Regions from separate parts of the Arthrobacter sp. 001422645 genome, predicted to be linked through region 2. Evidence: riboswitches for the same ligand, from Rfam matches in the RefSeq annotation. Region 2 holds a riboswitch; each other region holds the start of a gene.
The links. A riboswitch is a leader RNA that binds a small molecule or an ion and turns the genes downstream of it on or off. The one in region 2 is predicted to bind cyclic di-AMP.
Positions count from the first base shown of each region.

Region 1: it holds a riboswitch for cyclic di-AMP, as region 2 does, so the genes downstream of both, AC6EUH_RS09470 (aggregation-promoting factor C-terminal-like domain-containing protein) here and AC6EUH_RS12285 (M23 family metallopeptidase) in region 2, are expected to answer to the same signal.
Region 3: it holds a riboswitch for cyclic di-AMP, as region 2 does, so the genes downstream of both, AC6EUH_RS16680 (NlpC/P60 family protein) here and AC6EUH_RS12285 (M23 family metallopeptidase) in region 2, are expected to answer to the same signal.

Region 1 covers NZ_JCBANT010000007.1:91,482-93,732, reverse strand. Annotated here, with positions in the region: gene AC6EUH_RS09475 (sensor histidine kinase) at 1-1,001, shown strand, start outside; cyclic di-AMP (ydaO/yuaA leader) riboswitch at 1,145-1,303, shown strand; gene AC6EUH_RS09470 (aggregation-promoting factor C-terminal-like domain-containing protein) at 1,305-2,078, shown strand; gene AC6EUH_RS09465 (VOC family protein) at 2,097-2,251, opposite strand, start outside.
Region 2 covers NZ_JCBANT010000011.1:22,361-24,611, reverse strand. Annotated here, with positions in the region: cyclic di-AMP (ydaO/yuaA leader) riboswitch at 1-106, opposite strand, end outside; gene AC6EUH_RS12285 (M23 family metallopeptidase) at 244-1,065, opposite strand; cyclic di-AMP (ydaO/yuaA leader) riboswitch at 1,070-1,285, opposite strand; gene AC6EUH_RS12280 (iron-dependent transcriptional repressor DtxR) at 1,430-2,125, opposite strand.
Region 3 covers NZ_JCBANT010000019.1:55,229-57,479, forward strand. Annotated here, with positions in the region: gene AC6EUH_RS16675 (dihydrofolate reductase family protein) at 1-290, shown strand, start outside; gene AC6EUH_RS16680 (NlpC/P60 family protein) at 354-1,091, opposite strand; cyclic di-AMP (ydaO/yuaA leader) riboswitch at 1,100-1,287, opposite strand; gene AC6EUH_RS16685 (hypothetical protein) at 1,478-1,747, shown strand; gene AC6EUH_RS16690 (AfsR/SARP family transcriptional regulator) at 1,757-2,197, opposite strand.

The DNA.
Region 1 (2,251 bases), on a different contig from region 2:
AGCCGCTCGATCAGCTATCCGAGGTTGCCACGCAAGTCTCGCGCCTCCCGCTCGACGCCGGTGAAGTGGGACTGGCCGTCCGGGTGCCGGCCTCAGCCGCCCATCCGGGAACCGAGGTGGGCAGCGTCGGTCACGCCCTGAATCTGATGCTGGACAACGTCTCGAACGCGCTGGAAGCCCGGCAGGAGACTGAGATGAAGGTCCGCCAGTTCGTGGCGGATGCATCCCACGAGTTGCGCACACCGCTGACCGCCATCCGCGGGTATACCGAGCTGATGCGGATGACCGAACATTTCACGCCCGACGGCGAAAAGTCCCTGGCCCGCGTGCAGAGCCAGTCCGAGCGGATGACCACCCTGGTGGAGGACCTGCTCCTCCTCGCCCGGCTGGATGAGGGCCAGCCGCTCAAAATCAGCGACGTAGACCTCACCCAGCTGGCCGTCGAGACGGTCAGCGACGAGAAAGTGATGGCCCCGGACCGGGTCTGGCAGTTGGAGCTTCCCGAAGAGCCTGTGGTGGTCCGCGGGGACGCGACCCAGCTCCACCAGGTGCTGGCTAATCTCCTCTCCAACGCCCGTAAGCACACGGGCCCGGGCACGACCGTGGCGACCGGGGTGCAGCGCGCGCCCGACGGAAGTGCCGTGGTGACAGTGACGGACAACGGCCCCGGGATCGCCCCCGAATTCGTGGGCCGCGTCTTTGGGCGTTTCACCCGGGCGGACGCCGCCCGCAAGAATCCGGCGGCCGTCACGACGCCGTCACGCACCCGGCAGCCCGTGCCGCACCTGCCGCTCCGCCCGCCGCGGCTGGCGGCCACTTCCTCCGCTGCGGCCGCGACTGCGACCACCGCTTCCGCCGCGTCCGCTGAGGGAACCAGCGGGCTGGGACTGTCGATTGTGCAGTCGATTATTAACGCCCACGGCGGGACTGTGGGCGTGACATCCGTCCCGGGCCGGACGGAGTTCACGGTGCGGCTCCCCGCGCCTACGGCGCAGGCCTGAGCAAGCCACGCAGCGCAAGCCGCCTCACCGCCGTCGTGATTTCCGTTACCCAAATGTGACTTCTCGGCGCAGGTCCTGTACGGTTTTTAGGGTGCGGCCATCACTGGAGCCGCATATCCGGATGCACGCCAAACTCTGCCGCCTCCCGGATACCGCTGGACGAGGCAGAGGCGGGGGACCCAGAGTTCCCGGGCATTTTCTGCATCATGCACCCTTGGGGTGAAGCCGACACGTGAGATTCCGTGCGGCCGGATGTCCTCATCCGAACCCGACAGCTAACTCCGCAGGCGTTGAGAGGCACTCATGACTGACTTCAAGGCACAAACGCGCCGTGACGGCGATGCAAGGAACACCCGCTCCGAGCCGTCGCGTCACCGCGCCGAACCGGCCAAGCCCGCTTCGGCCCTGTCCCGGTTTGCCCGAAACTTCGGCGTCACCGGCCGCCGGACGGCCGTTGTTGCCGCCGCCTGCGCGGTGCTGGTCGGGGTCGGCGCCGCCGGCCAGGCCGCCGAGACATCCGCCCGCCACGCCACCGCGAGCAGCTCCACGAAGGCACCCACCACGGCAAATCCCCTGACGCCGCTCGATTTTGAACGCGTCCGGGCCGATAACCAGGTGCCCACAACCGGCGCTGTGGCGGCCAAGTCCCCCGCGGCAAAGCCCGCCAAGGCCGCGGCACCCGCTCCGAAGGCCGCGCCGAAGCCTGCGCCAAAGCCTGTGAAGAAGCCCGCACCGAAGCCTGTGAAGAAGCCTGCCCCTGTGGCCGTCAATGATCCGGCCGGCGCGCAGGCCTACGCGGCCAGCAAGCTGGGCTCCTATGGCTGGGCCCCCAGCCAGATGCAGTGCCTGCAGAAGCTCTGGACCAAGGAATCGGACTGGAAGACAACTGCAACCAACCCGACCAGCGGAGCCTACGGTGTGGTCCAGTCCCTGCCGGCCGAAAAGATGGCCAGCGCGGGCGCTGATTACCGGACCAACTACCGGACCCAGATCAATTGGGGCCTGACGTACGTCAAGGACCGCTACGGCTCCCCGTGCGAGGCCCTGAACTTCCACTACGCCCACAACTGGTACTAAACACCCGCCCCAGCCGGCTTAGCCGTTCGGGCGGTGGGGAATGTACTGCACAGCCCATTTGTTGCCGTCGGGATCGGCGAAGTAGACAAAGTGACCCCAGTCCTGGACGTCAACGTCGCTGACATCCACGCCGTTGTCCTTGAGCTGCCGGTGGGCGGCCTGAATGTCGCTGA
Region 2 (2,251 bases):
GCTTCCTGGGAAGCTTTGCGACTTAACCCCTAGGTCTTCTTGCGAAGACCAAAATTGGTTCCCCCGCCCCTGCCAGACGATGTAATGCGAACGGACCTTGAGCGGTGGCAGAGCTAGGCAATCCACTCAAGAGCGCCAACTTCGGAAAAGTTGGCGTAGGTCAAACGGTACAGCAGTTGGGGCTCAATGTCACATTCAGATCACGGCGTGTCACAAGAATGCGAGAGCGTCCGATCAGCTTTATCAGAGCCAGCCGGTGGGGTCAACGACTTCGCCGTTGACCATGACTTCGAAGTGGAGGTGGCAGCCCGTGGAAGCGCCGGTGGTGCCGCTCATCGCGACGACATCGCCGCGGGAGACCTGCTGGCCGACGGTCACGCTGGCTGAAGACAAGTGGTTGTACGTGGTCTCCAGGCCGTTGCCATGGTCGATCACCACGCGGTTACCGCCGCCGTAGGGGTGCCAGCCATTGAAGGTCACGGTACCGCTTGCCGCCGCAAGGACGCTGGTGCCGCACTGGGCGGAGTAGTCCTGTCCGCGGTGGAATTCGCCGGAGCCGCCGGTGATGGGGCTGACGCGGTATCCGAAAGGCGATGCGGTCTTCAGCTGTGCCAGCGGCGCACCCAGGCTGCCCGCGGAGGCTGCCCGGCTGATCGAACCAACGGACTGGGCGCTCAGCAGCTGCTTGAGCTTTCCGTCCGGGTCACCCTTGGTGGTGACGGCGGTCCGGTTGAAGTCGATTTTGGCCTCGGACGCCGTGACGTCCGGCTGGACCGCGGCCGAGACGGATCCGGACGAGTTTCCGGCGTCCGTGGCCATAACGGGACCCGTGGCGGGGACGGTGACGGTGAGGACCAGGCCCGTGGCGGCCAGGGCAATGCCCGCCTTTTGCCCCACGCCACTGGCGGCGGCAAAGTCTGTCACCTGGCGGAACGGACTGCGGCGGCCTCTGCGTTCGTCACGGTGCGCGTCACGCGGGCGGTCTGCCATAACGGCGACGGCCGGACGCTGCTCCGGAGCGGGACCGGTCGCACGACGGCGGCCCCTGGCGGTCTGGGTGGTCAAGAACGGTTCCTCTCTGGTGAGCCTGCGAAGTTAGCTGTCGGATTCGGGTCAGAGAGATCAAAGACCCGGTCCGCCGTAGCAAGCATCCAGGCACAGAGGCGTCCCAAAAGAGTTCCTCGGTGGTATGTGCTTGCCGCTGACGGACTTCACCCCAAGGCTGCTAAACAGCCGGAAGTGGTTCCCCCGCCCCTGCCAGAAGGTGACTCTGCTACTGATCCGCTGGCAGAGCTCGGCTTCGGATCAGATAACGCTTTGGTATCGGTACTAGTGATTAACTATAGGCGATTAAGCCATCCAGAGATAAATCCGTTATCGGACTGTGCACAACTCCTGGGACGTCCGACGACCAGTCGGTTAGGCCGAATTAACCGACCGTAACAAAGACGTGGGCCGCAACCTCGGGCGGGAGTTCCAAGGCGCCTTCGATATCCGGCACCCGGACCGAGATGTACTCCCCCACCCGTTCCAGCGACACCAGGGCACCGGGACGGATGCCGCCTTCATCCAACTGGACCAGCAGTTCCGGTTCCACTTGGATGGGCTCGGCCAGCCGGTTGACCCTGACCTGCGAATCCGGGCCGTAGCCGGCCATGGCCTCGAGCAGGTTCACCACGCCGTCCGTGTAGGGCCGGGAAGGCAGGCCGCCCAGTTCCGCAAGGCCTGGGATCGGGTTGCCATAGGGCGACACGGTGGGGTGGTTCAGCAGTTCGAAGATCCGGCGCTCCACCCGCTCACTCATCACGTGTTCCCAGCGGCAGGCTTCCTCATGCACATAGGCCCAGTCGAGACCGATCACGTCAGCCAGCAGCCGCTCCGCGAGCCGGTGCTTGCGCATGACTTCAATGGCACGTTTCCGGCCGGTTTCCGTCAGTTCAAGGTGCCGGTCACCGGAAACAACCACCAGACCGTCGCGTTCCATGCGGCCGATGGTCTGGGAAACGGTGGGGCCGGAGTGACGCAGCCGTTCGGCGATGCGGGCGCGGAGGGCGACGATGTTTTCTTCTTCAAGTTCCAGAATGGTCCGGAGATACATTTCGGTTGTATCGATCAGATCCGTCATTCAGCTCAGCTCCTCGAGCGCCGTCCTTGCGTGTTCCCACCGTACCGCGGGTTGCCTGCGCCCCGGCGGGGGCCGCCGTACGTTCGCAGGTCAGCTTAGCCTATTTTGAATTACTCCGGATAATCT
Region 3 (2,251 bases), on a different contig from region 2:
AGGTGGTGCGCGACGTCGTCGTCGAGGACGTTGTGAAACTGAAGGGGCAGCACGGCGGTGACCTCGCGCTTGGCGGCGCCAACCTCTCGGCGGCCTTCCGGCGGCTCGGCTTGATCGACGAGTACCGGATCTATGTCCACCCGGTAGTGATCGGACAAGGCAAGCCGCTGTTCCAGACGACAGAAGCCATGACGCCGCTGCGGCTGCTGGGGAGCCGCACCTTCGGCAATGGCGTGGTGCTGCTGCGGTACGCACCGGAGCCGGACAACGGGCGCGCAGAAAGCCGGTGATCCGTTGCCCCCAAGGCAACCGATCGACCGGCTTTCTCCGTGCTGCTCGTTGTGGTGCTGCTGTTAGCCGGCGCGGACGAACGTCACGGGACCGGTGGCGGTCAGCCAGGACAGCGGGTGCGCCATGGTGGCGTTGACGCCGTTCATGCCGCCGCTGATGGCCTGGCCGTTGCCGGCGTAGATGGCAACGTGGCCGGACTGGACGATGATGTCGCCGGGCTGCGGGGTGGAGACAACCTTGCCGTATTTCAGGAAGGCTGTGGGTCCGATGTCTCCCACCGGAATGCCGGCTGCGTTCAGGGCCTTCTCCACCATGGCGGTGCAGTCCTGCGTGATACCGATCTGGCCGTAAGCCATGGACAGCAGGGTGGCGTTGACTCCGCCGGCTGCCGGGGCGGCAGCGGCGGGGGCCGGTGCCGACTGGACCTTGACCGTCGCCTTGGCGGCCGGAGCGGGAGCGGGAGCCGGGGCGGGTGCCACCGGCGCCTTCGGAGCGGCCGCGGGCTTGGGTGCCTCGACCACGGGGGCCGGCGCCGTCTCAACGGCGGGGCGCTCAAAGGTGATCTTGACGGCGGAGTCCGCCATGACCGGTGCTACGACTTTGCCCTTGACGTCAACGGACGACGCCGGGGAGGAGTCGCGCTCCGCCGGAGCATCGGCTGCATTGGCGGCCATGGCGCCGCTGAGCACCATTCCGGATGCGGCGACGAGGACTGCTGCCTGGCGGCCGAAGGTTCCGGCGGTACGGCGTTTGCTGCGAAGATCGGCGTGCTTGGGCGCACGGGTATTGCTAAAAGTCATTAAAGGAGCCTCTCCCAATGCCTGCGAGGTGAGCTGTCGGATTCGGATGGGAGGCACCCGGCCGCACTCGGGCCCGATCATGACGGGCCGTGCGGCTTCACCCCAAGACCCCTGGAGAACAGCGGGTCAAATGTGGTTTCCCCGTCTCTGCCGGACGTTGCTTCTAGTTATCCCCGGGCCGCGGCAGAGTTAGGCAATCGGCTGGGGAGAGCCCGTCTCGGAAACAACAGGCACCTAACAACGGTAACGGAATGATCACGGCATGTCACATTGAGGTAACGGCGGGCGGGGTTGCGGGCACGCTTGTCCCCGGTCTTTCCCCACGTCGGAGGCTGCTTCAGGAATAGGATGATGGCATCACCGTTCCCCACAGCGGAGGCCCCGAAATGAACAGCCCCGACGTCACCAGGCACTGTGTCGCCATCTGCCAGCTCAGTGGTCAGCCGCAGGAGGACTTCAACGTCAATACGGAACTGCTGGTACTGGAGGACGGGGAAGTCCACGTGTCCACGTGGGACGCCGAGCCGCGCGACGGCGGCTTCGACGTGCACGTCCTGAACGACCGGGTGGACGCCCTCGGTTTTATGGTGGTCACGGATTGGGAGTTCTTCGACGAGAAGGCCTACGCAGTGGTGGAACGCCGGCCGGGAACCTGACAGAAGCCCTCACAGGCGCGGAAGCCTGGACGCGTCACGGACCCGCTCCAGCAGCCGCGGCGAGGGGCGCAAGCCCAGCTCGGTCCACAGGACGGAACTGTACTGCCGCAGGTACCCGTGGGCAGCCGCCACGTTTCCTTCATCAAGGCAGATGTCGATGAGAACGGCGTGCACGGATTCACGGAGCGGTTCAATGGCCTTGGCCCGGAGAGCCGCATCGATCGCTTCCGGATACCGCCCCAGATTTCGCAGCCGGACAGCCAGCGCCTCCAATGCATGCAGCTGGACCTGACGAAGCCGTTCCCGCTCAATCAGGAGCCAGTCTTCATCCCACGCCGGCAGCAGATCGCCGGTCAGCGGGGAGCTGTTGGTATCTTCCACCGACAATTCCCCGCCGGGTGCCAGCAGCCGGGCTGCCTGTGCCCGGCACTGCTGGAGATCAGTAGTCACGTCACGGCCCAGGGCAAGTTCATTCCGGCCTGCTGAGATCAAGGACCCGTGCAC